2 regions of the Staphylococcus arlettae genome follow, and region 2 is predicted to be linked to the other one. Evidence: riboswitches for the same ligand, from Rfam matches in the RefSeq annotation. Region 2 holds a riboswitch; the other holds the start of a gene.
What was found. Region 2 has a riboswitch for S-adenosylmethionine ahead of MUA37_RS09880 (methionine ABC transporter ATP-binding protein). Riboswitches for the same ligand answer to the same signal wherever they lie in the genome.

Region 1: another riboswitch for S-adenosylmethionine. It lies ahead of MUA37_RS03030 (Na+/H+ antiporter NhaC family protein); the one in region 2 lies ahead of MUA37_RS09880 (methionine ABC transporter ATP-binding protein).

What each region holds. Positions count from the first base shown of each region.
Region 1 is NZ_CP094803.1:669,403-689,821, forward strand. It holds gene hutI (imidazolonepropionase) at 1-882, shown strand, start outside; gene MUA37_RS03020 (amidohydrolase) at 1,297-2,418, shown strand; gene MUA37_RS03025 (flavin reductase family protein) at 2,714-3,325, shown strand; SAM riboswitch class I at 3,409-3,512, shown strand; gene MUA37_RS03030 (Na+/H+ antiporter NhaC family protein) at 3,584-4,885, shown strand; gene MUA37_RS03035 (SRPBCC family protein) at 5,034-5,549, shown strand; gene MUA37_RS03040 (MurR/RpiR family transcriptional regulator) at 5,720-6,481, opposite strand; gene MUA37_RS03045 (alpha-glucoside-specific PTS transporter subunit IIBC) at 6,691-8,286, shown strand; gene MUA37_RS03050 (hypothetical protein) at 8,540-9,076, opposite strand; gene MUA37_RS03055 (bile acid:sodium symporter family protein) at 9,319-10,233, shown strand; gene MUA37_RS03060 (HAD-IA family hydrolase) at 10,378-11,013, shown strand; gene MUA37_RS03065 (hypothetical protein) at 11,028-11,219, shown strand; gene MUA37_RS03070 (hypothetical protein) at 11,350-11,535, opposite strand; gene MUA37_RS03075 (hypothetical protein) at 11,532-11,891, opposite strand; gene MUA37_RS03080 (amino acid permease) at 12,180-13,556, shown strand; gene MUA37_RS03085 (alkaline phosphatase) at 13,784-15,199, shown strand; gene MUA37_RS13355 (transposase) at 15,386-15,511, shown strand; gene MUA37_RS03090 (MurR/RpiR family transcriptional regulator) at 15,650-16,525, opposite strand; gene MUA37_RS03095 (PTS transporter subunit EIIC) at 16,528-17,958, opposite strand; gene murQ (N-acetylmuramic acid 6-phosphate etherase) at 17,981-18,868, opposite strand; gene MUA37_RS03105 (MupG family TIM beta-alpha barrel fold protein) at 18,849-19,916, opposite strand; gene MUA37_RS03110 (hypothetical protein) at 20,015-20,341, opposite strand.
Region 2 is NZ_CP094803.1:2,025,145-2,037,545, reverse strand. It holds gene MUA37_RS09950 (YozE family protein) at 192-401, shown strand; gene MUA37_RS09945 (hypothetical protein) at 407-643, opposite strand; gene MUA37_RS09940 (CitMHS family transporter) at 851-2,146, opposite strand; gene MUA37_RS09935 (hypothetical protein) at 2,312-2,575, opposite strand; gene MUA37_RS09930 (GNAT family N-acetyltransferase) at 2,745-3,269, opposite strand; gene MUA37_RS09925 (organic hydroperoxide resistance protein) at 3,608-4,033, opposite strand; gene aroD (type I 3-dehydroquinate dehydratase) at 4,202-4,921, shown strand; gene MUA37_RS09915 (nitroreductase family protein) at 4,987-5,526, shown strand; partial or broken gene MUA37_RS09910 (IS3 family transposase) at 6,221-7,787, opposite strand; gene MUA37_RS09905 (thioredoxin family protein) at 7,887-8,207, opposite strand; gene MUA37_RS09900 (arsenate reductase family protein) at 8,346-8,699, shown strand; gene gcvH (glycine cleavage system protein GcvH) at 8,881-9,261, shown strand; gene MUA37_RS09890 (toprim domain-containing protein) at 9,511-9,903, shown strand; gene MUA37_RS09885 (thioredoxin family protein) at 9,900-10,202, shown strand; SAM riboswitch class I at 10,258-10,365, shown strand; gene MUA37_RS09880 (methionine ABC transporter ATP-binding protein) at 10,444-11,469, shown strand; gene MUA37_RS09875 (methionine ABC transporter permease) at 11,462-12,157, shown strand; gene MUA37_RS09870 (MetQ/NlpA family ABC transporter substrate-binding protein) at 12,178-12,401, shown strand, end outside.

The sequences.
Region 1 (20,419 bases), 1.3 Mb from region 2:
GAAGCGGAATTATTCTCTAAAGCTGAAAAAAACTTATTAACTATGGTTCAACATGGTGTGCTTACAATTGAAAGTAAAAGTGGATATGGCTTAGATAAAGAAAATGAATTAAAACAATTAAAAGTATCCAATCAATTAGCTGAGAAATATAATTTAACTATGAGACATACATTTTTAGGGCCACATGCAGTGCCTAAAGACGCAACGTCTAATCAAGCATTTTTACAAGAAATGATTGACTTATTACCAGAAGTTAAACCATATGCTGACTTTGCCGATATATTTTGTGAGACAGGCGTCTTTACTATTGATGAGTCTAAAGTATATATGGAAGCAGCTAAGCAACAAGGTTTTAAAGTGAAAATTCATGCAGATGAAATTGATCCATTAGGTGGTTTGGAATTAGCTATTGATGAACAAGCGATTTCTGCAGATCATCTTGTAGCATCTAGCGAAGAAGGCAAAGCAAAATTACGTGATAGTGATACTGTAGCTGTGCTATTACCTGGAACAACGTTTTATTTAGGTAAGGAACAATATGCAGATGCACGTGGCATGATTGACAATAATGGTGCGATTGCTATTGCTACTGATTTTAACCCAGGAAGTTGTGTTACTAACAATTTACAACTAGTCATGGCTATTGCTTCCTTAAAATTAAAGCTTTCTGCAAATGAAATATGGAATGCAGTAACTGTAAATGCGGCTAAAGCCATTGACGTTGATGCCGGAACTATTGATAAAGGTGACAAAGCGAATATTGTCATTTGGGACGCACCTAATCATGAATATGTTCTTTACCATTATGGTATTAATCATGCTTCTAAAGTTATAAAAGACGGCAAAGTTATTGTAGATAATCAATATCAGTTACAAAATTAATATAAAGAGCTATGGGACAAGCATAATCATAGCATGTTATTGAAGCAACGATAAACATGTAAATGATTTATGCCTGTCCTATTTTTAATGTTAAATTTTAAATTCCGCTAACTATGATAATATAAAGAACATAAATTAATTTACATAGTCTCTGTTTAAAACTACGAATGGGAGTAATTTAACGTTTTAACATGTGCTTGTTGGAAAAAATAGCTTAGCTTTTTAACGAGCAAGTTTAAACTATTCGTTATTACTTCTTGCTATAATAGGCTATAGTAAATAAAAGCGATTGATTTAGTCGGTTATTTAATAAAAGTAGTCATGTGTATAAATGGAAAGCTGTTTTAAGGCAGAATAAGAACTATATGTTTCTATAAAATATACACATCGACAATATCAAAGGAGTGAGAAGGGATGACAAGTTTTGATGATTATGTAAAATGGAGACGTCTTTTACATCAATATCCTGAAGTATCAGATTATGAATATGAAACAACTAAAAAAATTAGAACTATTTTGGAATCATATGATATTAAAATATTAGATTTGCCGTTGGATACAGGTTTAGTTGCTGAAGTCGGACAAGGTGAGCAGTTTATAGCGGTACGTACTGATATAGATGCTTTACCTATAATTGAACAAGTTGAACATGATTTTAAATCGACTGCAGAAGGCGTAATGCATGCTTGTGGTCATGATATTCATATGGCAAGTATTTTAGCCGTAGCAATAAAACTTAAAGCTATGGAAACGCAATTAAATGGTCGTGTACGCATTATTTTTCAACCTGCAGAAGAAATAGCACATGGCGCATATAGTATTACTAATACTGGAGCATTGGAAGGTGTGAAAGCAGTATTAGGTTATCACAATTATCCTTCATTAGCTGTCGGTGAATTTGCTATCAAACAAGGAACGGTGACCTCAGCAGTAGACCGTTTTGAAATAACAATCCATGGTAAAGGTGCACATGCTGCTAAACCTGAACAAGGTAATGATCCAACAATCGTCTTAGGCCAACTCATTACTAGTATTCAATCAATAGTAAGTCGGAATTTATCTGCCTTTGATCAAGGTGTCGTGACTATCGGTGAAGTGTCTTCAGGTAATACATGGAATGTAATTGCTGACAATGCTTATGTACAAGGTACAGTACGTACGTTTGACGTGGAAGTACAACATTTAATAGAACAACGTTTACAACAAATATGTGATGGCCTTGCGCAAACTTTTGATGTGGAAATTGAGCTAACTTATCATAAACTGCCGGGAGCAGTGGTAAATGATGAACAACTAACACAGGATGCTATCGATGTGGCTCGTAACGTTGGTTATAACGTCACAATAATGGATAAACCGTTAACTATAGGAGAAGATTTTTCAGGTTTTTCAAACCAGTACCCAAGTGTATTTGCATTTATTGGGTCAGATAGTATGTATGATTTACATCACCCAAAATATGATCCGAACGAAGAAATATTACGATTAGTACCTGATTATTTTGTAGCATTTGTCCAAAAATTATTAAACGAATGAATGGTATAATATGTAATTGCTACCAGCGTTTTGGGGTAAACAAAAGTATAAAAATTTAATAGGCGAGTGTGTTTATGTCTAATATAAATCTAAGAATTAAATTTTCTAATGCTGATTTACTACAACAAGAATAATTAGTACGGGAATACCCCTTGATTTATGGCGGTAAAATGTCTTATCAAGGTTATGAAATTCTATTGGTATACAAATAGATTAAACATAAGAGTAACTTGTATTAGCATTGAATTTTGTTAGTATTTGGAATCGCTTATTATTGAATTAGGAGTATGAACAAATGAAAAGAATTGACCCACAAGGATTAACTAAAAAACAGAATTATAAATTATTAAGTGGTAGTGTCATTCCGAGACCCATTGCTTTTGTCACGACTCAAAGCGAAACCGGCGTAATGAATGCAGCACCATTTAGTTTTTTTAACGTGGTGAATAGTGCGCCCCCAATGATAATGATTTCAACAACGCGAGCAAATGGGAAAAGAAAAGATACTTCAGTAAATATAGAGCAAACCGGACAATTTGTTGTTCATATTACAGATAATAATATTGTAGAAGAAGTAAATAAGACGGCAGCTCCTATTGCTATAGAATTAAATGAATTAGAAAGAACATCATTAAATCTTGTGGATTCTGAAGCAGTAGATGTACCAGGGATTGCACAAGCTAAAGTACGTATGGAGTGTAAGCTGGATAGAATCATCCCACTAGGTGATAAGCTTGAAGGTTCTGATCTTATTATTGGTGAAGTAGTCATGTTTCATATAGCTGATGATGTATATTTTGAAGACAGTAAAATAAACCCTGACACTTTACAAGCTGTTAGTAGATTAGCTGGTAATGATTATGCTCACATAGGTGAAACATTTACGATAATTAGACCAAACAATTAATTTTATAGTTACTCAGTTAATAGTTTAGCTACAAACTGTTGACGTACTATCTAAAATGTTGTAACGTAATAACGAATTTAAATAGCTTATCAAGAGAAGTGGAGGGACTGGCCCTAGGAAGCTTCGGCAACATGGTAATGCGTGTGCCAATTCCAGTAGCAGCAAACATACTGCTAGAAGATAAGATGACAAGGTCTAATGCCGCTCTTTTCTTCAATAAGGAAAGAGCTTTTTTAATATGAAGAAAGTAGGTTAGTTATGAGTAAATTACAACAAGGTAGTTTTTGGGCACTATCGCCATTAATAGTATTTGTACTATTATTTTTAGGCGTTGGTATTATTACAGGTGATTTTACTACGATGCCATTAAATGTAGCAATTGTCATTGCTTCAATTTTTGGTTTGGTACAAAATAGGAAAAAGCCATTTGGTGAAAAAATAGATATTTTTACAAAAGGTGCAGGTCATCCTAATATTATTTTAATGGTGTTGATCTTTATTTTAGCGGGTGCCTTTTCACAAACAACGGAAGATATGGGAGGCGTACAATCTACTGTTAATCTCGGATTAACATTGATACCTGAGAATTTATTAATTGTAGGGTTGTTTGTAATTTCGATGTTTGTATCGATTTCAATGGGGACATCAGTTGGTACTGTTGCAGCCATTGCCCCAGTAGGTTTTGGACTTAGTCAAGCGACAGACATATCTTCAGCAATTACTATGGCTACAGTAGTAGGCGGTGCCATGTTTGGTGATAATTTATCTATGATTTCAGATACTACTATTGCAGCAGTACGTACTCAAAAAACAAAAATGAGCGACAAATTTAAAGTCAATTTTAAAATTGTTCTGCCGGGTGCACTCTTAACTATTATCGCGCTATGGTTTTTGACACAAGGTACACAAGTTGCTGACACAAAAAATTATGATTTTAACTTTATTAAAGTATTGCCTTATCTTATGGTCTTAATTTTAGCGATAGTAGGGGTTAATGTTGTAATTGTGTTAATAGGTGGTACGTTATTATCAGCAATTATAGGTCTGATTGATGGTTCATTTAAGTGGACGAGTTTATTACAATCTATTTCTAAAGGTATTATAGGTATGGAAGATATTGCCATCATTGCATTAATGATTGGTGGACTTGTAGCACTTATCCAACATAATGGCGGCATTGCATGGTTATTGAATTTTGTTCGGAATAGAGTGAAATCAAAGCGTGGGGCAGAGTTAGGTATAGCTGGTTTAGTAAGTACAGCTGATATTTCTACAGCTAATAATACAATTTCAATATTGATGGCAGGCCCATTAGCAAAAGATATTGCTGACGAGTATGACGTGGATCCAAGAAAATCCGCAAGTATTTTAGATATTTTCGCTAGTTGTTTCCAAGGAATCCTACCATATAGTCCACAACTTATTGCTGCTGCAGGTGTAGCAAAAGTATCTCCATTAGAATTGGTGCCATATAGCTTTTATCCAATGCTATTAGGTCTTTGTGGCTTAGTTGCTATTTTCTTAAAACTACCAAAATTAAAACCAAAAACACAAAAGTAGCGATTACTTTGACGTTCTAGTGTTTTGACGATAAAATATATTAGTTAATAACTATAACTACAACTACTAATTTTATTTGAAACGTTACAGTTTTGAATTGATGAGTATTACGGTAAGATAAAGGTAAGATTAAAGGTAGGTGACTATTTTGGCCAAGTACAACATTGAGAATGATAATGTGCAAGTACAATTGGAACGATTGTTTAAAGTTGAACCAGAATTGGTATATCAAGCTTGGACTGAGCAACAATTTTTGAAACGTTGGTTTATGACTTCTGAACGGACGAATCAAAGTATAACAATTGATGCGCGTGAAGAAGGTAAATATGAAATTGTTGATGTACGCAAAGGGAAAGCAAATAGAGTCCAAGGGACATTCGTTACCCTTGAACCGCATGACTATATTGAAATGACAATCGGCATGCCAGAACTGAGTGATGGTGAAGATACTATTCAAGTTGAAATATTTGAGCGTGAAGCTGGTATTACACAAATGCTATTTACGTATAGTGCGATAGTTCCTAAAGAGCGACGATTGACGCAATTAGAATATAAGCAAAAGAAAAAAGAATATCATGATTCAACAGCTCATGGTTTCGAAATGTTATTCGATAGGCTACAGGAAACAATTGAAGACTATCGTGAAAATTATAAAAATATTTAAAGAATAAATTAAAATTATAGTGCGCGGAATATAAATACAACAATTTAGTATATATAAATAGGTGACTATATGCTGAACACATTTATATACTAAGTATTAGCAATCTAGTCACCTTGATAATAGACGAAGCAATATGGCAGACAGTAATGTTTGATATCGCTTCGTCTTTTTTATGTGAAATTTTGTTGCACCATACGTTCGTGGTATTTGCGTAGTACAGTTTCAAAAAATATATGATAGCTAATAAAGCTTGAATAATCGGTACCATCTGTTAAATAGAAAGTATTACTAGAAACATAAATATTATAATTGGCTTTTTGTGCTAAATTGTTATCTTTTAACGTTGTGATAGAAAAGAAATATTTTTGTCTCACTTGCAAATAATTGGTGATCTCGGTTAATTGCTGTGATTCACCTGATAAAGAAATAATGAAGAAAATATCTTTATTTGTCGATTTATTTAATATCATTTTAAATTCATGAATATCATGTAAGACTATTACATTTTTATGGATAGTTAATAGTATACGTCGAGCTTCCTGTGCTACGTTCATTTGAGCTAAACCTGTACCATATAAATAAATCGTGTCTGCGTGGTAGATTTTATCTGTAATTAAGTGATAATCCACACGTTCCAAGTATGAGAATGTATTGGATATTTCTTGTTTGAATTGGTCTATGGAATCGGATGGTAACTGTGAGGGATGTTCTGTTTCAAACTTTAAGTATGACTTGAAATCACTATAACCATCGAATCCTAATTTTTTAGTAAACCGGTGTATTGAAGCATTGGAAGCATGCGTACGTGCAGCAAGCTCTTGGATTTTCATAGTTTTACATTCTCGTATATGTGTATTTACATAATGTGCAATTTGTATATCGTTATCGTTTAACTTTTCGAAATTGTTATTTAAGCGTTCGTCTAGTAACAACGCATTCACCTCTTCATAATTGAAAATATTTCCTTCATTTGAAAATATAATCTGATTATACAAAAGATTTCAATTTTAAGTCAAACCCTTGTTTATATGTAAGCGTTTACCTTAAGATGTTGTTAAGACATACAACTTGTATACGGTCAAAGTTGTAAATAACAGTATTTGATTAATGAGATTTAATTTTATGAATTGGGGTGGCAGTAATGAATGCTATAAAACGTTTTGGTAGTGCCATGATTGTACCGGTACTTATGTTTGCTTTCTTTGGTATTGTACTAGGATTTGCTACATTATTTAAAAATCCAGCAATTATGGGAAGTATAGCAGAGGATGGAACAACTTGGTTTAAAATATGGTCAGTGATTGAATCGGGTGGCTGGACAATTTTCAATCATATGGAAATTGTGTTTGTAGTAGGTTTACCTATTTCACTAGCTAAGCGAGCACCGGGACATGCTGCGTTAGCTGCATTAATGGGATATTTAATGTTTAATACTTTTATTAATGCGATTTTAACGCAATGGCCACATACATTTGGTGCCAATTTAGAAAAAGGCGTAGAAAACGTTACAGGATTAAAAGCTATTGCCGGTATTGAAACATTAGATACAAATATTTTAGGTGGTATTATTATTTCCAGTATAGTGACTTGGATACATAATAGATACTACAATAAAAAATTACCTGAAATGCTAGGTGTCTTCCAAGGATTAACGTTTGTAGTAAGTATTTCATTTTTTGTTATGCTTCCTATGGCGTTGCTTACTTGTATTGTATGGCCTACGATTCAAGCTGGTATAACATCATTACAAGGATTTATTGTAGGCTCTGGTTTTATTGGCGTCTGGTTATTCCATTTCCTAGAACGGGTGTTGATTCCAACAGGACTACATCATTTTATTTACGCTCCAATAGAAGTAGGACCAGTAGTAGTAAATCATGGTTTAAAAGCAGAATGGTTTAAACACGTTAATGAATTTGCCAATAGTACTAAACCATTAAAAGAACAGTTTCCATACGGCTTTATGTTACAAGGTAACGGTAAAGTATTCGGATCAATTGGTATAGCGTTGGCAATGTATTCAACTACACCTGCTGAAAACAAGAAGAAAATTGCAGCTTTACTTCTTCCAGCAACATTAACAGCTGTGGTAGTAGGTATTACTGAGCCATTAGAATTCACATTCTTATTTATTGCTCCATATTTATTTGTATTACATGCAATCCTATCAGCATCAATGGATACAATTATGTATGGCTTTGGTTTAGTAGGAAACTTTGGTGGCGGACTTATTGATTTCTTTGCTACAAATTGGATTCCACTAGCACAAAACCATTGGTTAACTTATGTTATCCAAATAATTATTGGTTTAATCTTTACAGGTATATATTTTGTAGTATTTAGATTTTTAATATTGAAATTTAATATACCATTACCAGGTCGTGATAAAGAGAAATCAGAAGTGAAGTTATATAGTAAGCAAGATTACAAAGAAAAACAAGGTGCTAATGATTCTGTTTATGCAGCTACAGGCGATGAATATACTGATAAAGCGAATTACTATTTACAAGGATTGGGTGGCGCAGAGAACATTAAAGATGTCACAAATTGTGCGACGAGATTACGCTTAACAGTGAAAGACCAAGAAAAAGTAGAAGATAATGATTACTTTATTCATAATCAGATGGCACATGGATTAGTAAAAAGTGGTAAAAACGTTCAAGTTATTGTTGGAATGTCAGTACCACAAGTAAGAGAAGCATTTGAAAATATGGTATTTACTGAAGATGAAGCATAATAAAAGGAGAGTGAGACAGAGATCTAATGGTAATAAAAAGTTTTCGTGGTCTCCTCTCCGTCTATAATGACTAAAGTAAAAAGATTAAGTTAAGCATATTTTCAGTTCGGTCATCTATGGGCATTATGAAAAGAGACTGGGACGAATTAATTTCGTCCCAGTCTCTTTTTGTACTTAGTTTTTAGCACGGTTACGTTAAAGTTCAAGTAATTAATGTAACTTTAAATTGATGTTATACAATAAACGTAAATTATTACGATATATGTGATTTCATTTTGTGTGCAACGCGTGGAAAATAAATTGCTTTAAGTATATCAATATTACGGATAGCAATGTGATAAATAATTTTTGAAAATGTATCAGCAGAACAGTGTAAGTTAATGCGATTTTTTGTGAATGTATAGGATAGAGCTTCTGTATTGTCTAACACGTTAATAATATCTATAACTTTATCTTTGATGAATGCATCATTTAAACCATCAATTTGTAATTCAAAGCGCTTTGAAGATAATGGCAATTGAGTTGAATCGAATAATGTATCGAGTTCTGATGAAGTTAAAATTTGAAAGATTGTGTAGTTGTGCAGACTGAGATAAGTGATAACATATGGTAACTGTTGCTTCGGTAAAATAATTTCTACTGTGTAAATTGAGTTATTCTTTTTTATTGAGTGTTGTATGGACTTACAAAAAGTAATCTGGCGCAATAATTTTAATAACTTATTACGTTGTTTGCGCTTTGTTAATTCCCCAATATTTAAGATATAAGTCTCAGTTTTATCTATAAACATCAAAACCCTCCGAACTGAAAAATAATATATGAAGTGTAATTAGCATAATATTTTAATGGAGTTTTATTTTTTACCCACTTCTAATTCTATTAAATTGTACCACTCTTTTTTCTTTCTGACACTAGGTCTTTGGAATGAACAATATAAATCTAAATCTTTGCAATTTTCTGAAAACGTATTGTGCTAAATTCTAAAATGTGATACATTTTTCTTTATTACTATTAAAAGGGAAGTGTTGAATGATGTTAACAAAGGTAAGTAGATTCGCAACCAACACATTCTTGTTCTGGATGTTACTCGCTGCCATTATAGGTTTTGTCTTTCCAGCGCAATTAGCGACAGTGAGTCAATTTGTACCTTATTTATTAGGGATTGTTATGTTGGGGATGGGGTTAACTATTGACCCTAAGGATTTTAAAATTATTTTTCAAGCACCGCGTGCTGTTATTATAGGCGTCATACTGCAGTATACAATTATGCCAATAACTGCATTTGCCATTGCTAAAATATTTAATTTGCCACCTGAGATAGCTATCGGCGTCATTTTAGTAGGATGTTGTCCGGGGGGGACTTCGAGTAATGTTATGAGTTATTTAGCGAATGCCAATGTAGCATTATCAGTAGCGATAACAAGTGTCTCTACATTATTAGCACCCATTATCACACCAGCTTTAATCTTTCTATTTGCTAATCAATGGTTAGAGGTTTCATTTGGAAGTATGTTGTGGTCAGTGGTACAAGTAGTATTAATACCTATTATTATTGGTTTTGTTTTACAGAAACTATTTAAGAATCTTGCTACAACTACTGCTACTGCATTACCCATTGTCTCTGTGGTAGCCATTTCGCTTATTTTGGCCTCTGTTGTCGGTGGCAGTAAATCACAAATATTACAAACTGGCTTACTGATTTTTGGAGTAGTTATACTGCATAATATTATTGGCTATGCTTTAGGTTATACATTTGCTAAACTATTTAAATTAGATAGAGCTGATAAAAAGGCAGTATCGATTGAAGTAGGTATGCAAAATTCTGGATTAGCTGTATCTCTGGCAACAGTCCATTTTAATCCGTTAGCAGCAGTACCTGGAGCGGTATTTAGTTTGATACATAATATATCGGGTCCTATTTTAGCTAGATATTGGTCTAAAAAATAACTAAGTGACTTTATACTAAAATAATGTATGTTTGTGAGACGCTTTTTACTTAATGGGGAGAGAGCGTCTTTCGTTTTGCTAGAGTGTTACAAAATAAAATATGATAGACTAAATTAAGAAACATATCATTAAGGAGGTATGACCATGTATAAAGCTGTAGTATTTGATTTTGATGGCACAATTATAGATACTGAGAAACATTTATTTACAATTATTAATAAACACTTATTAGCACATGAATGTACACCTTTATCACTTGATTACTATAGGTCTTCTATAGGCGGTGCAGCTACTGAATTACATGACTACTTAGAGAAGGAATTAGGTAAAGAGGCTAAAGAGGCAATCTACACAGACCACAATCGTACGAGTGTCGATCTACCTATCGATGACGAGATTGAACAACTAATGATCTTTTTAAAACAACATCATATTCCAATGGCAATTGCTACAAGTAGTTATCGCGCGGATATTCAACCAACATTCGATAAGCTAGGTTTAGAGCAGTATATAGATGTGATAGTAGGGCGAGAAGACGTTGCAGAAGTTAAGCCTAATCCTGAATTATATTTAACTGCAGTACAACGTTTAAATTATAACCCTGTGAACTGTTTAGCAATAGAGGATTCCGTTAATGGTGCAACTGCAGCAGTTACAGCTGGATTAGATGTCGTTGTAAATACGAATGATATGACAGTAGCACAAGATTTTAGTTCAGTCCCATTCATCGGTAAAAATGTAACCGCACGTGAAATTATTGCTGATTATTTTACTAAATAAGAAGGTACGTCATTATGAATTTATATATTTTACTTTTGTTTTTAGGAGGTCCATTAATACTTGCTATCGGTAATTTAGTGTTGGGCCCAATTTTTAACAAAACAATACCATTTCATATTCAAGTAAGATCATTTTTTATAGGTTCAGTTGTATATCTATTAGGTGCAACTGCATTGTATTATTTGATATTGCAATATCAGTTTTAATCATAAGCGACCATTGTTAACGAGACAACTAGTATTCAATCGTTGATACAACAGTGACACATAAATAAAAGCAACCCAATTGCTAAATAATTTAGAAATTCGGTCGCTTAATAGACATGTATATTTTTAGTTACTTAAAAAATTGAAAAGCTAACGTTACAATTACTAGGACCAGTAAAATTGCATCTATGCCAATCATAATTGCAAATCTAGGATTTTTTTCACCAGTTTGCTTACTGTTTTTAACTGCTTTGAGGTTAGGAATGAGACTCACAATTAATAAAATGATAATAACGATACCTAAAAAGATACTCACTTCGAATCACCTCCGTTACGCTTTGATTCGATAAAGACCCAAATATAACCAGCAATTACGCCTATAAGCAAGCCTGCTATGATACCAATTTTGATAGCTCCAAACAGACTACTTATTAAAATACTAAGCAACATTGCAATGGGTATGGTTGTACCAAATTTGAACTTTAATTCAGGTGTATGCATCATAGAAAATAATGTGAAGTATAAAATTGCTAGCACACATGTTGCTAATATTGATTTACCTATAAGTGGCGCTACATTGACATTTTGAGAGCCAAAGTAATTCAAAAAGAAAAATAGTAAACCAAAAACGATTGATGTATATATTGTACGGCGTAGTAATTGTTTATTCATAAGGGACTCCTTTAAGTTAAAGCTAAATTGAATTATAACATATCATATTTAAGTGCAAGTGTATTGTGTAATGCGACTGTGCGTTGATTATTACATTTTGTAAGAATCCAATAATTAAAAAAATACATTTTGCAATTATTGTAAAAATATTATAGAATAAATAGCGGGAAATGAAAACGCTTTCATATACAAAAAATATCGTTTAAATTTTTAGAATTTATAGTATAATAGCGACATGCATAGGTGTTGTTTCTCACTTATATTTGAAAGAGATGGGGTTTAAATAAAATGAATGAAGAACATGAATTACATAGGGGGCTAAGTGCGCGTCAAATTAGAATGATTGCACTTGGTGGAACTATAGGTGTTGGACTATTTATGGGGGCTACAAGTACAATTAAATGGACGGGACCTTCAGTAATATTTGCATATTTAATTGCAGGTATCTTTTTATTTTTAGTAATGAGAGCTATGGGTGAGATGGTTTATCTATATCCAACTACAGGTTCCTTTGCAAACTTTGCGAGTGATTACATACATCCGGTCGCAGGTTATTTGACTGCTTGGAGTAACATTTTCCAATGGATAGTCGTCGGGATGAGTGAAGTTATAGCTGTAGGACAATATATGAATTATTGGTTCCCGGATTTACCACAGTGGATTCCTGGAGTCATTGTCGTAGCATTGTTATTATGCGCAAATTTAGTTTCGGTTAAAGCTTTTGGCGAATTTGAGTTTTGGTTTGCAATGATTAAGGTAGTAACAATAATTCTTATGATTATTGCAGGTTTCGGCATTATTTTCTTTGGTTTAGGTAATGGTGGCGAAGCGATTGGCTTATCTAATTTATGGGCTAATGGTGGGTTCTTCCCAAATGGATGGCTTGGATTCTTCTTTGCATTATCTATCGTTATCGGTTCATACCAAGGTGTAGAATTAATTGGTATTACTGCTGGTGAAACAAAAGATCCACAAAAAAATATTAAAAGCGCTGTAAACGGTGTAATTTGGCGTATACTTATTTTCTATGTTGGTGCTATCTTTGTTATTGTAACTGTTTATCCTTGGGATGAACTTGGTAATCTAGGAAGTCCTTTCGTAGCAACATTCGCTAAAGTAGGTATTACTATTGCAGCTGGTTTAATTAACTTTGTTGTATTAACTGCAGCGATGTCAGGTTGTAACTCTGGTATATTCAGTGCTAGTCGTATGGCGTATACATTAGCACAGCGCGGTCAAATGCCTAAGATTTTCTTGAAAGTAATGAAAAATGGTGTGCCTGTTTATACTGTAACAGCAATTGCTATCGGTATTTTAATTGGTGCATTACTTAACGTAATCTTGCCAATGTTTATCGAAGGTGCAGATAGTATATTTGTTTATGTATATAGTGCATCAATCTTACCAGGTATGGTACCTTGGTTTATGATATTAATAAGCCATTTACGGTTCCGTAAAGGGAACCCTGCTTTATTAGAAGGCCATCCTTTCAAAATGCCTGGAGGCGCGTTATCAAATTATATAACAATGGCATTTTTAATTATTGTACTTATCGGTATGTTATTTAATAAAGAAACAGTTGTTTCAGTAGTAATTGGTATAATTTTCTTAGCGTTTGTGACAACTTTCTATTTTGTGAAAGGTTATCATAAACAACAAGATTAAATTTAATAATTTTCTCGTTTGTACTTTAAGACTACTTTAAAGGCGAACTATGAAATTAAAAACAAGTGAGTTGATAAATCGAAGTAATGCTTCGATTTATCGCTCACTTGTTTACATTAAACCGTCTTATTTACACAAACTTAATGTTATCTCAATAGTATCTCAAAAAAAGTTTATTAAAATAAACCATAGATTAACAAATACATATCCTAAAGGAGTTTTTTAGCATGAATATGTGGAAGAAAATTGCGACATTATCGTTAGCGACTTCTATAGCTGCTAGTTCTATTGGAACGTCTTCAATCTCTCAAGCTTCAAGTAAAGAATCAGCAAAAAACAAAGACGAAGTATCATACGTTGGGAACACTAAAAATCCTAAAAACGTGATTTTCCTAGTGGGCGATGGCATGGGACCTTCTTATAATGCAGCATATCGTTATTTTGCAGATGACCCAAATACAAAAGAGATGGACAAAACAGCTTTTGATGAACATTTAGTCGGTACACAACGTACAAATCCCAATGATCCAAAAGAAAATGTTACTGACTCTGCAGCAGGTGCTACAGCATTCAGTTCTGGCCATAAAACATTTAATGGTGCTATTGGAGTAGATGCCAATAAGCAAAAAGTTAAAACTGTATTAGAACAGGCTAAAGAAAATGGTAAATCAACTGGATTGGTGTCAACTGCTGAAATTACAGATGCTACACCGGCAGCTTATGCTTCTCACGTAGATGATCGTGATAAAAAAGACGAAATCGCACAACAATTTTATAATGATAAAATAAATGGTGAACATAAAGTAGATGTCTTACTAGGTGGTGGCTCAGAATACTTTGGTAAAGATAACGGTGATTTAACTAAGAAATTTAAAAAAGATGGTTATGATATTGTTAAAAACAAAAATGACTTGAAGAACTCTAAGGGAGATCAAGTATTAGGATTGTTTGCTAAAAATGATATGCCATTAAACATAGATGCGCCTAATAAAAATCCAGAACTTGTAGATATGGAAAAAAGTGCATTAGACCGTTTATCTAAAAATGATAAAGGTTTCTTCTTAATGGTTGAAGGTGCTTCAATTGATAAAGCAGGACATCCTAATGATGTTACAGGTGTAATGTCAGAAATGGGCGGATTTGAAAAAGCATTTAAACATGCTACCGAATATGCCAAATCTAACCCTGATACACTTGTCGTAGCTACAGCTGACCATGCTACTGGTGGAATGTCAGTCGCTAAAGGTGAAGATTATGAATGGAATCCAGATGCGATTCATAGTATGAAGCATTCTGGTAAATATATGACAGAACAAATTGCAGATGGTAAAAATCCAGAAAAAGTAATTAATGAAGGTTACGGCTTCGAAATTTCTAAAGATAACATGTCGGATATTAAAGAAGAAGCTGAAAATATGAAAGGGTTAAAAGAAGACGATTCTGAATACGAAGATCAATTACAAAAATTACAGGACGCGATTCAAAAACCTATCAATGATAAATCTAATACTGGATGGACAACATATGGGCATACTGGTGAAGATGTAAATACCTATGCTATGGGTCAAGGTTCGGAAAAATTCAAAGGTAATATTGATAATACAGACAATGCCAAAAATATTTTTGAATTCTTTCAACAATAAACAATGAAGTAATAAAAGCAAAGTGCTAATTACAGCACTTTGCTTTTATTTTGTTGGCAGTTTTTTGTGCACGCTTTCCGCGATCACTGCGTTAGCCTGTAGTCTTCGGCTAGTGCTATTCCCGCAGGAGTCCGCCCAAATCACTGCCAATAATATATAAATTATGCACTCCAACAATAGAAAAAAATCAGTGATGCAAAAAAGCAACATGGTCGTAAAGGGAAACGATACAGAGGAATTATAAAAGTTTCCATGGATACTACACTAATTTGTGGAATCATGAATCTTAAAAAATGGCAATGTGGTTATTAAAAGGAGTGGTAATGCTCTGAAAGACTACTGGTATTTAATAAAATCATCCAATAGATATAAATAGAGGAACCTTAGTCACGTTCACCTAAAGTTTGTCTACATTTTGAAAGCAAAGTGCTTATTACAGCACTTTGCTTTTTAATGTTTGAATTTAATTTTTGAGATATGTTTATGATAATTATTAAGTGCCATTTTTGACTGTGTTATAGCATCTAAAACTTCATTATAATTCAAAGCGATAAAGCGATAATATAAAATATCTACAGTGAATAATTGGGCAAATAATGAAGTAGTAGCAGCCATACGTAATTCATTTTCATCGGTTGTACCATAGATGATTGTAAAATTAGCATGTGAAGCAATGTAATTATTATAAGAGCTTGTTATTGTAATAATATTAATATGATAATCATTGGCGACTTTAATCATTGCTTGTAACTCACTATGATTACCTTGATTGGTAATAAAAATAATACAGTCTTGTTCACCGTGTGTTGCGAGTGTAGTCATAAACAAATGTGTTTCTTTAATTAATCTGACCGGCAATCCAATTCGCGAAAACTTTTGAAACAAATCTTCTGCTGTAATGGAAGAAGCACCATAACCAAACAAAAAGATTGTCTTAGCATGTTTTAATGCATAGCAGACTTGATCAACGATATTGGCGTTAATATGTTGTGCTGCAGCGTGCATTGTACTTGTTGCGCGCGAAATCATTTTATTGGTGAGTGTTTCTACTGATTCTCCAGCTTTCAGTTCGATATGATGATTACTCATATTATCAGTAGGTAAGTATCTAGAAATAGCAATTTTTAAGTCTTGAAACCCCTGAGTAGACATTTTCTTACTAAATCTTACGATGGAAGCGGTGCTTGTATTTACAGTTTCCGCTAAATCTTGTACTGACATGGAAATAATGTGTTGCGGTGATTGTAAAATATAGTCTGCAATTTTCTTCTCGCTTTTGGTTAATTCAAAATATTTGTTATCGATTTGATGGAAAATATTTGTCATAATTAATCACCTAAATGGTCAGATTCTCGCATAGCTTTTGTCGTTCCGAGTAAATAAGTGAAAACAAATCCACCTAAATAAGCAGCGAGTAAACCAGCTATATAGCCTAAATACATGTGATCAGAAATGAGTGGTAATAATGAGATACCACTAGGTCCAATAGCGGTAGAACCAATATGTCCGATGCCACCTATGACAGCACCACCTATACCGCCTCCTATACATGCTGTAAAGAAAGGTCTACCTAGTGGTAATGTAACACCATATATTAAAGGTTCTCCGATACCTAAAAATCCAACTGGTAGTGCACCTTTCAATGTATTGCGTAATGTTTGATTTTTGCGACATCTTACCCATAATGCTAAGGCAGCACCTACTTGACCGGCACCAGCCATTGCTGCTATTGGTAATAAATAAGTTGCGCCAGTTTGGTTAATCATTTCGATATGAATAGGGGTGAAGATATGGTGTAAACCGAGCATCACAAGTGGTAGGAAAAAGGCACCTATGATAAATCCACTGAAAATACCACCTATACCAATAATCCAATTAATAACAAAAACTAAACCAGATGAAATAAAGCCAGCCAGTGGCATTATGATAAAGATTGTTAATAGACCAATAATAAATAATGTAACAGTTGGTGTCACTATAATATCGACTGCATTTGGTACGATTTTATGCAATCTTTTTTCTACTATACTGAGTAACCATACAGCGAAGATAACTCCAATAATACCACCTTGTCCTGCTTGTAGTGGCTCTCCGGTAAAAATGTTAGTAATCATATTTTTATCGGTTAGTCCTGTTAGCAATGTAGTACCACCGATTACACCACCAAGACCAGGAGTTGCGCCAAATTCTTTTGCTGCATTAATACCGGTGAATATCGCTAAGTAAGCTAACATACCATCTTTAATGACATTGAAAACTGTCACAAGTTGTGTTATCCAATCACCTGAAATTTGACCAGCTTGCATTAAATTACTTAGAACAGCGGCTATACCACCAATTAAACCTGCCCCAATAAATGCTGGTATTAAAGGTATAAATATATTAGCAATAGTTTTGAGGAGTTTGTTGAATTTACCACGCTTTTGCTTTTGTTGATATGATTCCTTGTTTATCTTTGCTTTTGCTTCAGCTGCAGCTTTATAATCGTGCGGTATCGTGTCACCTAATGCCACACCACTCTTAGCTGCCATTTCGTTAGCTACTTTATTTACGGTTCCTGGACCGACAATGACTTGGATGCGGTCATCATGAACAACTCCCATTACACCATCAATTGCTTTTAAATTATCGAATTCGACTTTACTTTCGTCATGAACTTTTATACGTATGCGCGTCATACAATTAATTATGTTGTCTATATTTTCCATACCACCGACGTTATCAATAATTGAATGCGCTAATTTTTTTTCATTTGCCATACTATCACCCGCTTTGTTTAATTTATGATTGTATTGCTTGTTTAATTACACCGTTATGTGCACTTAATTTCGCTTCAGCTGCAGATTTATCTATATCACATAAATGCATTACTACTGCTACTTTTAAATTTTGATTAGCTTTGTCGTATAGTTGCTGTGCTTGTGTTGAATTAATATCACAAATATCTTGAATGATACCGATTGCTCTGTGTACAAGCTTTTCATTTGTTGGTCGAACATCAATCATTAAATTATCATAGACTTTACCACAACGTACCATCGTAATCGTGGAAATCATATTCAATATTAACTTTTGTGCAGTTCCAGATTTTAAGCGTGTAGAACCAGTTAATACCTCGGGACCAACATTAACTTCTAGGGGATAATCAGCGTGTTTACTAATTTCACTTGCTGTATTACAAGAAATTGCTACAGTTTGTGCGGCTATAGATTGTGCATATTGCAAGCCGCCTATAACATACGGTGTTCTACCACTTGCTGCAATACCAATGACGACATCCATTGAAGTTAAAGCTAAATCTTTTAAATCTGTTGCTCCTAATGTCTCGTTATCTTCGGAACCTTCAATTGCAGTTGTCATAGCTTTTTCGCCACCTGCGATAAGTCCGATGATGTCAGTAGGTTCAGTGTTGAAAGTAGGAACGCATTCTGCAGCATCTAGTACACCTAATCTGCCACTTGTGCCAGCGCCCATATAAATTAATCTTCCTCCTTTACTAAATTGTGTTGCCGTCAAGTTGATAATGTTACTGAGCGTCGGGATAACTTGTTTGATTGCTTGAGGTACACGTTGATCTTCTTCATTCATAATAGTTAGTGCATCTTCAATGCTCATTTCATCTAAGTGCATCGTAGCTTCATTTCTATTTTCAGTCGTTAAATGTTTCATTGTCTGCAACTCCTTTTTGAAATTCAAATGTATCATTTGGCTTTATCAATGGTATGAGAGGGTGATCTGCTGCAGAGATACGTGCCACGCAATTCACATGTGGATGTTTTGGTAAATCTTCTTTGATAATTTGCAACTCACATTCATAACGCCCATTTAAATGATTATCTAATGTTATGTCACCGAACACTCTGTTTAAATTATTATTAGGTGCTATTTGCTGAGATTTATACAGTCGTGCTTCTTGCGAGCGTATAGCACTTTCTGGATTATCTGGTCGTGCAGTATGCGATTGAAATAAAATGTCTTCGCTATATGGTTCAATATGAGCAAGCGACAAGATAAAATGACGGTCATGTAACAGTTTTATTAATCTTTCTGCATAATGATTGGCTAACGATGTATCTCCAATGATGACACCATCAATACCTGTATCGATTAGATTTTGTGCACTACATAACGGATGAGTCCATCTCGTTTTTTCAATTGTAGGTAACCCTTTGTGTAAGGGACTACGTTTTTCTGTACCGGCGATAAATCCAAAAATTTCTGCACTTGGATTAAATGTTTTAATAAGTGAATTTTGTGCGGTTACAAACTGTGAACTTAAACCAGTATCTGGACGTGGGTAATAATTATGACAATAACTAATTGCTTTGAAGTTAACGACATGGTTGGAAAGGTGAACAAGCAAGGTTGCATCAATTGTGCTGGCATTTAGACAACATTCAAAGTTATGGCGAATGATCTCGTTGACAGCGGTTAATGATGTTTCTGTGTCAATGCGTATTAAAAAACGAGAATTTTGATATTGATGCAATAAGTCATAGAGTTGTTGATTGAGTAACGTAGGTTGTACATCGATAATGTAAGTAATTGAACAATCTTGTAAGTGAGACAATAATTGTTGTAAATATATAAGTTTAGTAGTTTCATCTTCTTCAGGAATTTGAATAGAAGTGAAGATAGTATCATAGCCTAGGCTAATCAAATTATCTATGTAACGTTGATTGATAGGCTGTCCTAAATAAACAGAGAAACCATGCATAGCTATCCCTCCTGATATTTGTAATCGCTTACATTATATTATATTTGAAAATATATTACAATATGAATAATAAACTCATTTCAATATGTAACAATATTTCAGAAATGCACAAATTGTTCGTAGAGTTTATATACACATATTTGATAATTATCAATATAACTATAAGTATTACCAACAGTCAGTAGGGAAATGGGATTTTGTTGTAAGTCAGTTATCATGTGGAGGTAATTTTGGATGAGTGGGCATTGGTTTGATTGAAAATGAATTGTGGCATAATTATATGCTTGATTAATAAATTGTTGGAGTTCTGTTTGAGTAATTATTATATCTGTATCTTCCATTACTAGTTTATATTTAAAAAGTTCTAATAAAGTGAGTAGGTGCTTGAGTTGATTCTTAATATGACTGTAAACTTGTTTTGACATGAGGCACTCCTTATGAAAATGTAATGAAGTGTTTAAAAGTAAGAAGTATAACTGAAGAAGTGGAAAGGATTGATAATA
Region 2 (12,401 bases):
AAGTTAAAAAAATTATAAAAATTTAACATTTGTTGTTAAACATTGACATAGCTCGAATTCCAAGCTATATAGACGTTGTATAAATCAAAGTGACGTGTAGACAAAACTTTGAAATTTGATATGATTAAAAAAAAGGCATTACACACATAATGAAAGCGCTATTAAAATATATAAAGTCGAGGTTGATGCTTATGACATTTTATGATTTTGTTATTAGTTTTATTGAAGATGATACACCATTAGGTAGTCTAGCCAATAATGTACGACGTGACAAAGACTTTCCTAAAAATGAAACGTGCCATGCGACTTTACGTACTTACTTCCATAATCACTACATTGATCATGAGATGTTAGAGTCTGCAAACAGAGCATTAAGTTTATATCGCTTAAATTATAAGTGATTATTCTAACTTGTGTAATACCAATTCTGTGTTTTTAATGCATCCAAAATATCTTTAGTTTTGAAATTAATTTCATTATTTCTAATTGAAAAAGGTTCAATAATATCTTGAGCCAACCACGTTTGTATTAGTTCATGTGGTAATCCATCCAATTGCATTTCGCTTTCACTTACAATAAAACATTCCCAATCAAGTGAAAGTTGTGAAGGATTAACATAATTACATCCATTAAGTTGATTCATTTCCAAACACTCCTTAATATTGTAAATCCGACGTTAAGTTTTACCCACAATGTAAGAGTATAAAACGAAATTTTGCTCAATTTGTTGAAATTATACAAGATAAATATGTGTGATAGTAGCCACAAATTATTGTTTATATGCATAAAAATATGACGTAATATCATGTCGATACTACGTCATATTTTTGTTTTTAAAAATCAAACGTTGTTACCAAGGTATAATTCCGAATAGACAAGCTATTAAAATCATGAAGAGGCTAGAGCCAATAGCCCACTTAATAACAATACGTTGGTTAGTTCCATATTCTATGTCTAACATACCAACTAGTAAATAACCAGCTGCATATAATGGACTTAAAACGTGTAATGGCTGACCTAAAACAGATGCTCTGGCCATTGCTACTTTTGAAATACCGAATTGTTCTGCTGATTCTGCAAGAATTGGCAAAATACCATAATAGAATGGATCATTAGCCATAAAGTAAGTAAATGGACCACTTAAAATTGCAGTTATCAATGCGAAATGATTACCCATTGCATCTGGAATAATATGTACTAAGGCAGTTGCCATTTCATCTACCATTTTAGTTCCATCCATGATACCTGTAAAAATACCAGAAGCAAATACTAAACTAATAACAGCTAATACGTCACCCGCGTGTTTTTTCACTACAGAATTTTGAATGCTTAAGTTAGGATAGTTAATTAAAATTGCAACACCAAACCAGACCATGAAAAGTGCTGGTATAGGTAGTAATTCCATTACTAAACAAACGATTAATGACACTGTTAAAAAGGCATTAGGTATAAGCATTTTAGGTCGTTTAAGTAAACTTTCTTCTTTAGTTTCTTCTTTTTTAACATCTTCTATATCTATATCAGTTGCAGTAGTAATATGTCTTTTTGATCGTTTACCTAAAATATAAGCTACTACAAAAGCAAAAAGAATACCCGCTGCCATAGCTGGCATAATAGGAATAAAGACGTCTTCAGTACTTAAATGTAATGCGGAAATTGCACGTGCAGTTGGACCACCCCAAGGTAACATGTTCATTACACCAATTGACAGTAACGCTAGCGTGGATAAAACATATAAACTCATGCCAATTTTTTTATAAAGTGGCATCATCGCTGTAACTGTAATGATGAATGTAGTTGTACCGTCACCATCTAATGCTACTAGTGAGGCTAGTATAACTGTACCAATTGCTATTTTGACTGGGTCTCCTTTAACTATTTTTATAATTTGATTGATGACCGGTTCGAATAATCCAGCGTCAATCATGACACCAAAGTATAAAATTGCAAATGTTAACATAATTCCTGTCGGTGCAACTGTTTCTATCCCCTCTAACATATATTTCCCTAAACCGGCGTAAAATCCACCGATTAAAGCGAAAACAGTTGGCACGATAATTAATGCTATTAATGCTGACATTTTTCTTGTCATTATTAATACCATAAAGACAATAATCATAATGAATCCTAATAATGCTAAATTCATAGTATTAAATTCCCCCCCTTATTCAAATAATTATAGCGCTTTCAATTCATTAAAGACAATAAATACATAAATTTCATAATAAAATTTTATTATGAATCAATATAAGAAAAAACAATAGTTTTATTGATGTTAAAGTCGTCAATAAAACTATTGTTTATGTAAGGATTAAATAAAATTAAGTACGAACGTTTTAATTACGGGAATCCCAGATAAAATTATAGCAATACAAGTCACTATAAGTGCAAAGATATTGGCAATACGATCTCCTTGTAATAGGGCGTAAATATTAAATAGTAAAACCCCGACTAAAAATAGTCCGGCAGCAATTACAATTGCTGTGCTGTCATAAATAGTGCTTAAAATGATAATTGGTATAGTTAATGTGATAAGTGACAACAATAAAGAGAATAGAGTTGTTGTGAATTTCAAATTATGCCACCTCCCAGAATGTTAGGTATTTATAGTATATTAATTTACCACTTAGTACGTAATAAAAATAATATGTTGTTATTTTATGTATTGCAAGTCATTTTTATTATTAAAATAAAAAGTATGAACCACAAGGCATGTGCTGTCCATACTTACCATAAAAATATTTTTATAACATTGTGCCATCTAAGTAGTATATGAGCCAATGTTGATCGATATATTTGTCATGATATTTACGTGCATGTTGTTCAACTGCTAACACATCAAAGTCTAAATCACTAAAGAATACCTTAGCTGTAATATTATTAGAAGCAACTGAAGCAATAACTATCTCTATATTTTTTTCTTCACAAGTATTAAAAATATAGTTTATGAGGAGTGCGGCATTTTCTTTACGTTCTTCTGCATTAATACCTGTAACGCACATGTTTTCCAAATAAGCTTTATGTGCGAGACCATGTATTGGGAAGTGTGCCATTGTACTGACTGCTATTAAAGATTGATTTGAAAACAATCCAAATACGATATAGTTTTTATTTTGAGGTGATAACGTTGTTTTTAAATAGGGGGCTGTAACAATTTCATTATCATAAATGCCCCAAATAAATGCATTGCTCTTATTGTGCAAAGCTTGCAATAAAAATTGTTGATATAAATCAATATCGTTAATAGATAAAATGCGTGTATGCAACATTGAATTCCTCCTTTAATAAAACTTTGTGAACAATCGTAATTTTTTGAAGATATTACATTAATAGTAAATGATTGTGTAAGCGTTGGCAATATTATTTATAAATAAATATAAAAAATAAATAAGTGTGTTTATTATAATTTTTCAATATAAAAAAATTATCTACTTATTTATATTGAAAAAATTGTATAAATAAATAGACTTTGTATTTTAATGTTGTAATCATTATATTGCTTTTGGAGAAAGGATATTTTAGCTATTATCAAGCAAAAAAAGTCGAGAGCAGAAGCAAAGTAAATACTTCGCCTTCATGCTCTCGACTATTAGTAAAACCAATTGAATTAGTCAGCAACTTCAACATTTAAGTTAACATCAATGTTGCCTTTTGTTGCTTTAGAATATGGACAAAACTCATGTGCGTCTTGTAAATATTTTTCAGCATCAGCTTGAGATAAAACATTTTTAACTTTTGCATCAATGTCAACGCTTAGCTTAGGACTTTCTGCCTCTGGATCATCTTCTAAACGTACAGTTAAGGTAACTTCTGTTTCGGCATCTCTAACTTTGTTTTGTTTTAAAATTAAATCAAAAGCACCATTAAAACAAGATGCATAACCTGCAGCAAATAGCTGTTCAGGATTTGTACCTTTTTCAGCATCAGCTTGAGCTGGTGGAATGACTGCTACATCAATTGCTTTATCATCTGTGTGGACATGTCCATTACGTCCACCTGTATTCGTTGCTTTTGTTTCATAATTAACTGCCATATTTATTACCTCCTAAATTAAATCATATAATTTGCATACCCTTTAATATAAAAACTAATCATCAATTTCAAAATGATAAAATAGTAATTCATTAAAGTTATTGTTTTCATGGAATTGATTAAGATACAATAAATGCTAAATAGAATAACTAAAATAGAGGTGTGAATAATGGCACAAGTGAAAATAGCGGTAACCATTGCTCCGGAAAATGAATTATTACCAGCTACAATTGAAGACTTAAAACGATATCAATCGGACTTCGATATAATTGAATTACGTATAGATCAATGGCAACAAATAGAAACAACAACAGTACGTGCAGTATTACAACAGCTAAAAGACTTAGCGTTAAATAAACAAATATTAGTGACATATCGTACGGCCAACCAAGGTGGTTTAGGAACGTTAGCGTCAAAAGAATATCTTGAATATTTAACCACATTAATAACACAAGAAACATTTGACGTTATTGATCTTGAATTTGATAAAAAGCAAAATCCTGAGGAATTAACAACAGTAATCAATCTAGCGCAAAATAATAATAAAGAAGTAGTATTGTCCTATCATGACTTTGATCAAACCCCACAATTAGATGAGTTAAAGCATTTGTATTATAAAATGCATTTGTTGGCTCCAGATTACTTGAAGGTAGCAGTAATGCCTAAAGGGAAAGAAGATGTCACTAATTTATTAAATGCTATGTCTGTAACAGCAGATTCAGTAAATGAACGTGTTGTAGGCATTGCTATGGGTAAAATAGGGATTGTTTCACGTACTGCGCAAGGTGTGTTTGGTGGAACAATTTCATATGGCTGTATAGACACTCCAAAAGCACCTGGACAAATTCACGTAGCAACGTTGCGTCAACAGTTAGATTTTTATAACTAGTTTGAAAATTCCCTGATAGTATTTTATAATTGAAAATAATTATCAATAAGAAAGGGCGTTGTTTCATGGAATTACAAGATGCAATCGCGAATAGAAGAAGTATTAAAATGTTTAAAAGAGATATGGTGATTGATGATCAAGCATTATACCAAGCGATTGAACAATCTACGTATGCGCCTAATCATGGTATGAGACAGCCATGGCGTGTTGTGCATATCGCTAAAAATAGATTAGGTGAAATGAGTAAGCAAGTATCGCGTATTGCTTTTCATCACCAACCCGATAAACAGCAAGATCACTATAATGCTGTGACAAATTTAGGTGGTATGTTGGCATTAATTGTACAAGAAGATCCACGCCAAAAAGAAAATTTGGAAAATTATTTGGCTTTTGGTGCCTTTGCTCAAAATTTAATGCTTTTACTACATGAAGCGCAAATAGGTACGTGTTGGAAGACACCTCAATATATCTTTTTACCACAAATAAGAAACGTTTTCGGCGTGAAAGATAATGAAAGTTTAGTCGGTTTTATGTATTTAACAGATATGGAAGATGAAATGCATCATCCACCACGTCAAACTCAAAATATAATGACACAATTTTAATTTATAAAGGGGAGTGGGACAGAAATCTGATTTTGAAAAAATGATTTCGTCGTCCCACCCCGGCAAGGCTGACTAGCGTTGAAAAAAGCTTGGTTTGAAGCGCATTTTCAATGCAGACAGCTACTGCCAATATGAAAAGAGATTTCGAATAACACATGGAGTGGGACAGAAATCTGATTTTGAAAAAATGATTTCGTCGTCCCACCCCGGCAAGGCTGACTAGCGTTGAAAAAAGCTTGGTTTGAAGCGCATTTTCAATGCAGACAGCTACTGCCAATATGAAAAGAGATTTCGAATAACACATGGAGTGGGACAGAAATCTGATTTTGAAAAAATGATTTCGTCGTCCCACCCCGGCAAGGCTGACTAGCGTTGAAAAAAGCTTGGTTTGAAGCGCATTTTCAATGCAGACAGCTACTGCCAATATGAAAAGAGACTAGAACAAATCAATATTGTCCTAGCCTCACCAGACTGCCGACAAAGCTACTGAGTTTGTTGGCAGTTTTTTTATGCACGCTTTCCGCGGGCACTGTCTTAGCCTATAGTCTTGGCAAGTGCTATTCCCGCAGGAGTCGGCATAAATCATTACTATTTTGAAAAACTATATAAATAAAACGTAAACAAGCCCTTCGCAAATTGAACTGCACCCAGTCAAGTAGACAAGTAAATAATTAAAAAATTGGTTAGTCTCGTTTTATGCGAGATTAGCCATTTTTAATGTAATTCTTTCATTATTAAAAAACTTTATATATTTATTTATAACTTGAAATGCTTCTTCTATACTTTCGAATTTAAACCGTTTAGAACCTCTATAAATCTCAGATTTAATAATTCCCCAAACACCTTCCATAGGACCATTATCAATACACTTTCCAACACGAGACATACTTTGTATCATCTTATGGTGATTTAACTTATTTTTAAATAATCGGGAAGTATACTGAAAACCACGATCGCTATGAAATATAATACCTTCGGTACTAGTTACAGTCTTGACTGCCTTATCAAATGTTTTAAATACGAGTTGATTGTTATTTGAATTTCCCAAATAATGACTTACGATTTTACCTGTTCCCAAATCATATATTGCACTAAGATATATTTTACTTCCATTTTCAAGTTGGAACTCAGTTACATCTGTTAGCCATTTTTTATTAGCCTCTCTTTCTTGAAACTCACGATTTAATTCGTTTTCGGCTATCGTTTGAGGAGTACAAGGCTTATAGCGCTTGCGTTTACGGCGGATAACTGCTTTTAAATTTAGTTGATTCATTAACCGATAAACACGTTTATGATTTACTTTTTTATGCAAATATAGGCGAATATAAATATAAATTCGTCTATATCCATAAATGCCTTTATATTTTTCATAAATGTGTTTGATTTCTTTTATTAATATTTTATTTTCAAATTCTTTTTGTGTGGGCTTTCGATGTAACCATTTATAATAACTTGCGCGTGAAATATTTAAAGTTTGGCATAAATGTTTAATTGGAAATTCATTTCTTAGCGCTTCAATCGTTTCATATGCTGCGATTTTTTTGCTTGTTGATTTATCATCTCTCTTTCTATTTCTTGATATTTTTTTAAGACTTTATTTTCCATTTCTAATATTTTATTTCGATCTTTTAGTTCTTGGATTTCAGCTTCTCTCTGTTCTTCTGGTGTTAATATAGATTTAGGTTTGCCTTTGCCTCTACCGTCTTGGAGGCCATCACGGCCATGTGATTTATACTTTTGTACCCATTGGTACAACTGACCGTAACTAACATCATATTTTTTAGCACAATCTTTATAACTAATTTCATTATCTAAATAGTATTCTACAATTATAAGACGTTCTTTGAATGTTGTTGTTTTACCTTTCATCGTATACACCTCTTGTTTTGGAGAATAATTGGTATTCTCTTTTCTTCCAGTATAACGATTTACCCATTTGCGTACAGTTTCATGGGCAGGAATATTATATTTAATGGCCAATTTTTTATAAGATATATCATTATCCAAATATTCCTGAACTACATTCATTTTAAATTGAAATGAATACTTATTATTTTGTGAGTTACGTATTAAAGAATATAAGCCGTTTGTTAAATACCTATTGTACATATAACGGAGATATTCTGGAGATAGATTAACATCAACTATTTCTACAATGCTTTCGAAACTCATACCATTTTCATAATTATTAAAAACTGATTGTAATAAATCTAAGTCAATTAATTTTCTAGACATAAAAATACTCCCTTCAAAGTTTTCATTTTTTTAATGTCTACTTTGAAGGGAGCATATCAAATTACTGTGAAGGGCTTGTTTACGTTTTGAAGCTAGCATATCAAATTAATGTGCTAGTTTTTGTATTACTGAAATGTTTCAGCTAAGAATGACTCAACTTGTTCTGGTGATTTAGCATTTGCTGAATGTAGGTGAGCAAGTTTTTCACCATTTTTGAAGACTAAAAGACTTGGAATACCCATAACGTCATTATTTGCTGCAACATCTTCTAGTTCGTCTCTATTGACTGTATACCAATTATAATTATTGTATTTTTCTACAATAGGATCAATCCACATATCCATTGCTTTACAATCTGGACACCATCCTGCTTCGAATTTTACAATGACAGGTTGATCACTATTTATAGTTGAATCAAAATTACTTGTTGAGTTAATTGTTTCCATATTAACGCTCCTTTGATTATTAATTGATTACATTATAACTAAAAAAACTAGGGAAATAAAAATTTTAGCTTAAAAATTGAAGCGTTTTGATCGTAATTCTGCTATATTAGTGATAACAACGTATAGGAGGTACAGTACATGATTAAATTTTACCAATATCCTAATTGTACGACATGTAAAAAAGCTGCTAAATTTTTACAATCGTACGGTGTGAGTTATGAACCTATCGACATCGTTCAACATACACCAACTAAAAATGAGTTTAAAGATATTTTAGAACGTACTGGCATTGAAATTAACAAAATGTTTAATACACATGGTGCCAAATATCGCGAATTAGGTTTAAAAGATAAAATAGGGACGCTTTCTGATGATGAAAAGCTAGATTTACTTGCTTCTGATGGTATGTTAGTAAAACGACCACTAGCTGTGCTAGGCGATAAAGCAACTGTTGGTTTCAAAGAAGAAGAGTATAAAGCGACATGGTTATAAAGATTTTCACTTTATAACGATCGCTAAAGTTTTCAAAAATGCAGTCAAAATCAATTTATGAAAACGCTTAATGATGCTGTGTAAAAGTAACATAAATTTTTGATTATTAAAGGCAAACAGTTGCCAGTCATACATTCATATGGCATCATAAATATGTAAAATCATATAGGAGGGGATTCTCGTGGCAGTACCAAGTGAATTAAAATACTCAAAAGAACATGAATGGATAAAAGTTGAAGGAAATACGGTTACAATTGGTATCACTGAATATGCGCAAAGTGAATTAGGTGATATTGTATTTGTTGAATTACCAGAAGTTGATGATGACATCCAAGAGGGGGATACTTTTGGCAGTGTTGAATCTGTAAAAACTGTCTCTGAATTGTATGCACCTGTTACTGGTAAAGTAGTAGAAGCAAATGAAGAATTAGAAGATAGCCCTGAATTTGTAAATGAATCACCATATGAAAAAGCTTGGATGGTGAAAGTTGAAGTTAGTGATTTAGATCAATTGAATGAACTACTTTCAGCTGAACAATATTCTGAAATGATTGGTGAATAGAATAAGTGATTTTAAACTCCATGATATTTACTGTCTTGGAGTTTTTAACTTATCTATGGCGCTAAAGTTTACCAAAATTTAATAAACCCTCAAAATCATGGAAAATTAATGCTGTAACAATGAATTTGACAAGTAAAGACGCCATTTTTACAATATTGATACAAAATTATAATATGTTTATAACCTCGTGTCTTTGTGAAAAACCAAATATAGTATAAGTTTATTATCAACTTTTAGAAGGTGGATGTCATGACGATTCTTAATAAAGTTATCATTGTTGAAGGCAAATCTGATAAAAAGAGAGTTAAACAAGTAATTGATGAACCAATTGAAATTATTTGTACTCATGGAACTATGGGTATTGATAAAATTGATGAAATGGTGGAATCTTTGTACGATAAACAAGTTACAATTTTAGTTGATTCAGACGATGAGGGAGAAAAGATTCGTAGATGGTTTAAACACTATTTAAGCGAAAGTAAACATGTTAGAGTGGATAAACAGTATTGTGAAATTGCGAGATGTCCAAAACGATATTTAGCTAAAGTATTGAAAAAAAACGGCTTTGTAGTTAAAGACGAAGAGCATATCAATAAAGCTAAACTAGATTATATAGCTGAAAGGGTAAGTTTATTAACATGAATGCAACGACAAAACAACACGTAGCAAATGTACGTGAACATTTTGATAAAGATAAACATTTAGTTTTTGGTTATACACCAACTTGCGGTACATGTAAAATATCTGAAAGAATGTTAGATATCGCAAATGAAATCTTAAAATTACCAATTACTAAAATTGATTTGAATTTTCACCCTGAGTATTCACAGGACAATGAAATACAATCGGTTCCTGTGTTACAACTAATGTCTAAAGATAAGGAAATAAAGCGTATTTACGCTTTTCAATCTGTGCCATATCTTTTAGAAAATTTGCAATAATATATTGACGAATCATTAGTGCAGTGGTAGGATTAAAAATAATTAAATAATGTAACTCTTATCGAGAGAGGTGGAGGGATGTGCCCTATGAAGCCCGGCAACCGTCTAAGTATAGAAATGGTGCCAATTCACATAAAGTCGACCGAACTTTAAAAGATGAGAGAGGGTGTTATTGCTTTCTCTATCTTTTAAGATGAGAAAGCATTTTTTTAATTTATAAGCAATACAAGGAGGACAAACAATGATTGAGTTAAATCAAATCGTCAAGCGTTATAAGACGAAAAAGCAAGATGTGCTTGCGGTAGATCATGTTGATTTAAGTATTCAATCAGGCTCAATTTTTGGAGTTATTGGTTTTTCAGGTGCGGGCAAAAGTACATTAGTTCGACTGTTTAACAATTTAGAACAACCAACTTCAGGTGACGTAACAATCGATGGTGACAATATAGGACAATTGTCTAAAAAAGATTTAAGAAAAAAACGTCAAAAAGTGAGTATGATATTTCAACACTTCAACTTATTATGGTCACGTACTGTATTAAATAATATAACATTCCCATTAGAAATTGCTGGGGTACCGAAGCAAGAAGCAAAACAACGGGCTGCAGAACTTGTTGAGTTAGTAGGATTAAAAGGACGAGAAGACGCATACCCATCTGAATTATCTGGTGGTCAAAAACAACGTGTTGGTATTGCACGTGCTTTAGCAAACGAACCGACTGTGTTGTTATGTGATGAAGCGACAAGTGCACTAGATCCACAGACTACAGATGAAATTTTAGATTTATTACTTAAAATTAAAGAACAGCGAAATTTAACTATTGTGATTATCACTCATGAAATGCATGTTATACGTCGTATTTGTGATGAAGTCGCAGTAATGGAAAATGGCAGTGTTATAGAACAAGGATCTGTGACGAATGTATTTGAAAATCCAAAACATGAAGTAACGAAACGCTTTGTTAAAGAAGACTTAAATGATGATTTTGAAGATGCATTTGCAGACATAGAGCATTTTGGCAAAGATGATTACATAGTAAGATTGAATTTTACTGGTAATAACACTACTGAACCTATCGTGTCATACATTACGCGGGCGCATCAAATAGACGTAAATATTTTAGAAGCAAATATAAAAAATACTAAAAGTGGGTCAATTGGCTTTTTAGTGTTACATCTTCCGAATATAAATTCTGAAAAATTCGAAGATTTCAACAGTGATTTAGCAAAACAACAAGTATCAGTGGAGGTGTTACGTCATGACTAGTTCATTTAGTGAAATCCTCCAAGAAATGATTACGATGCCCAATGTACAATGGTCACAAGTGTGGGTAGCAACTTATGAAACGTTATATATGACAGTGATAGCAACTATTTTTGCTTTTATTTTTGGTATTATTTTAGGAGTGTTGCTCTTTTTATCAGCTAAAAGTGACGCTAAAGCAGCTAGAATTTTTTATAGCATTGTCTCTTTTGTCGTTAATTTATTCAGAGCAATTCCTTTCATCATTTTAATATTATTACTTATACCGTTCACTAGTTTAATTTTAGGTACAATAAGTGGACCAACAGGTGCCTTACCAGCATTAATTATTGGTTCTGCTCCATTTTATGCTAGATTAGTTGAAATCGCATTTAAAGAAATTGATAAAGGTGTAATTGAAGCGGCGTGGTCAATGGGTGCCAATACATGGACAGTAGTAAGAAAAGTATTGTTACCTGAAGCTATGCCAGCGTTAGTATCAGGAATTACAGTTACAGCAATCGCCTTAGTAGGTTCTACGGCAATTGCAGGTGTTATAGGTGCAGGTGGATTAGGGAACCTTGCATATTTAACTGGTTTTACACGAAATCAAAATGATGTCATTTTAGTTTCGACAATTTTAATTTTAATTATTGTGTTCATTATTCAATTCATTGGTGATTGGGCTACAAATAAATTAGACAAACGATAACATGAAATGGGGAGAAAAACATGAAAAAAATACTTAGTTTAGCTTTTGTATTAGTTTTATCTGTAGTATTGGCAGCTTGTGGTAATAGTGAAGGTAAAGATAAAAAAATAACTGTTGGTGCGTCACCGTCACCACATGCTGAAATCTTGGAACAGGCAAAACCATTGTTAGAAGATAAAGGTTATGATTTAGAAATTAAAACTATCAATGATTACACAACACCTAATAAATTATTAGATAAAGG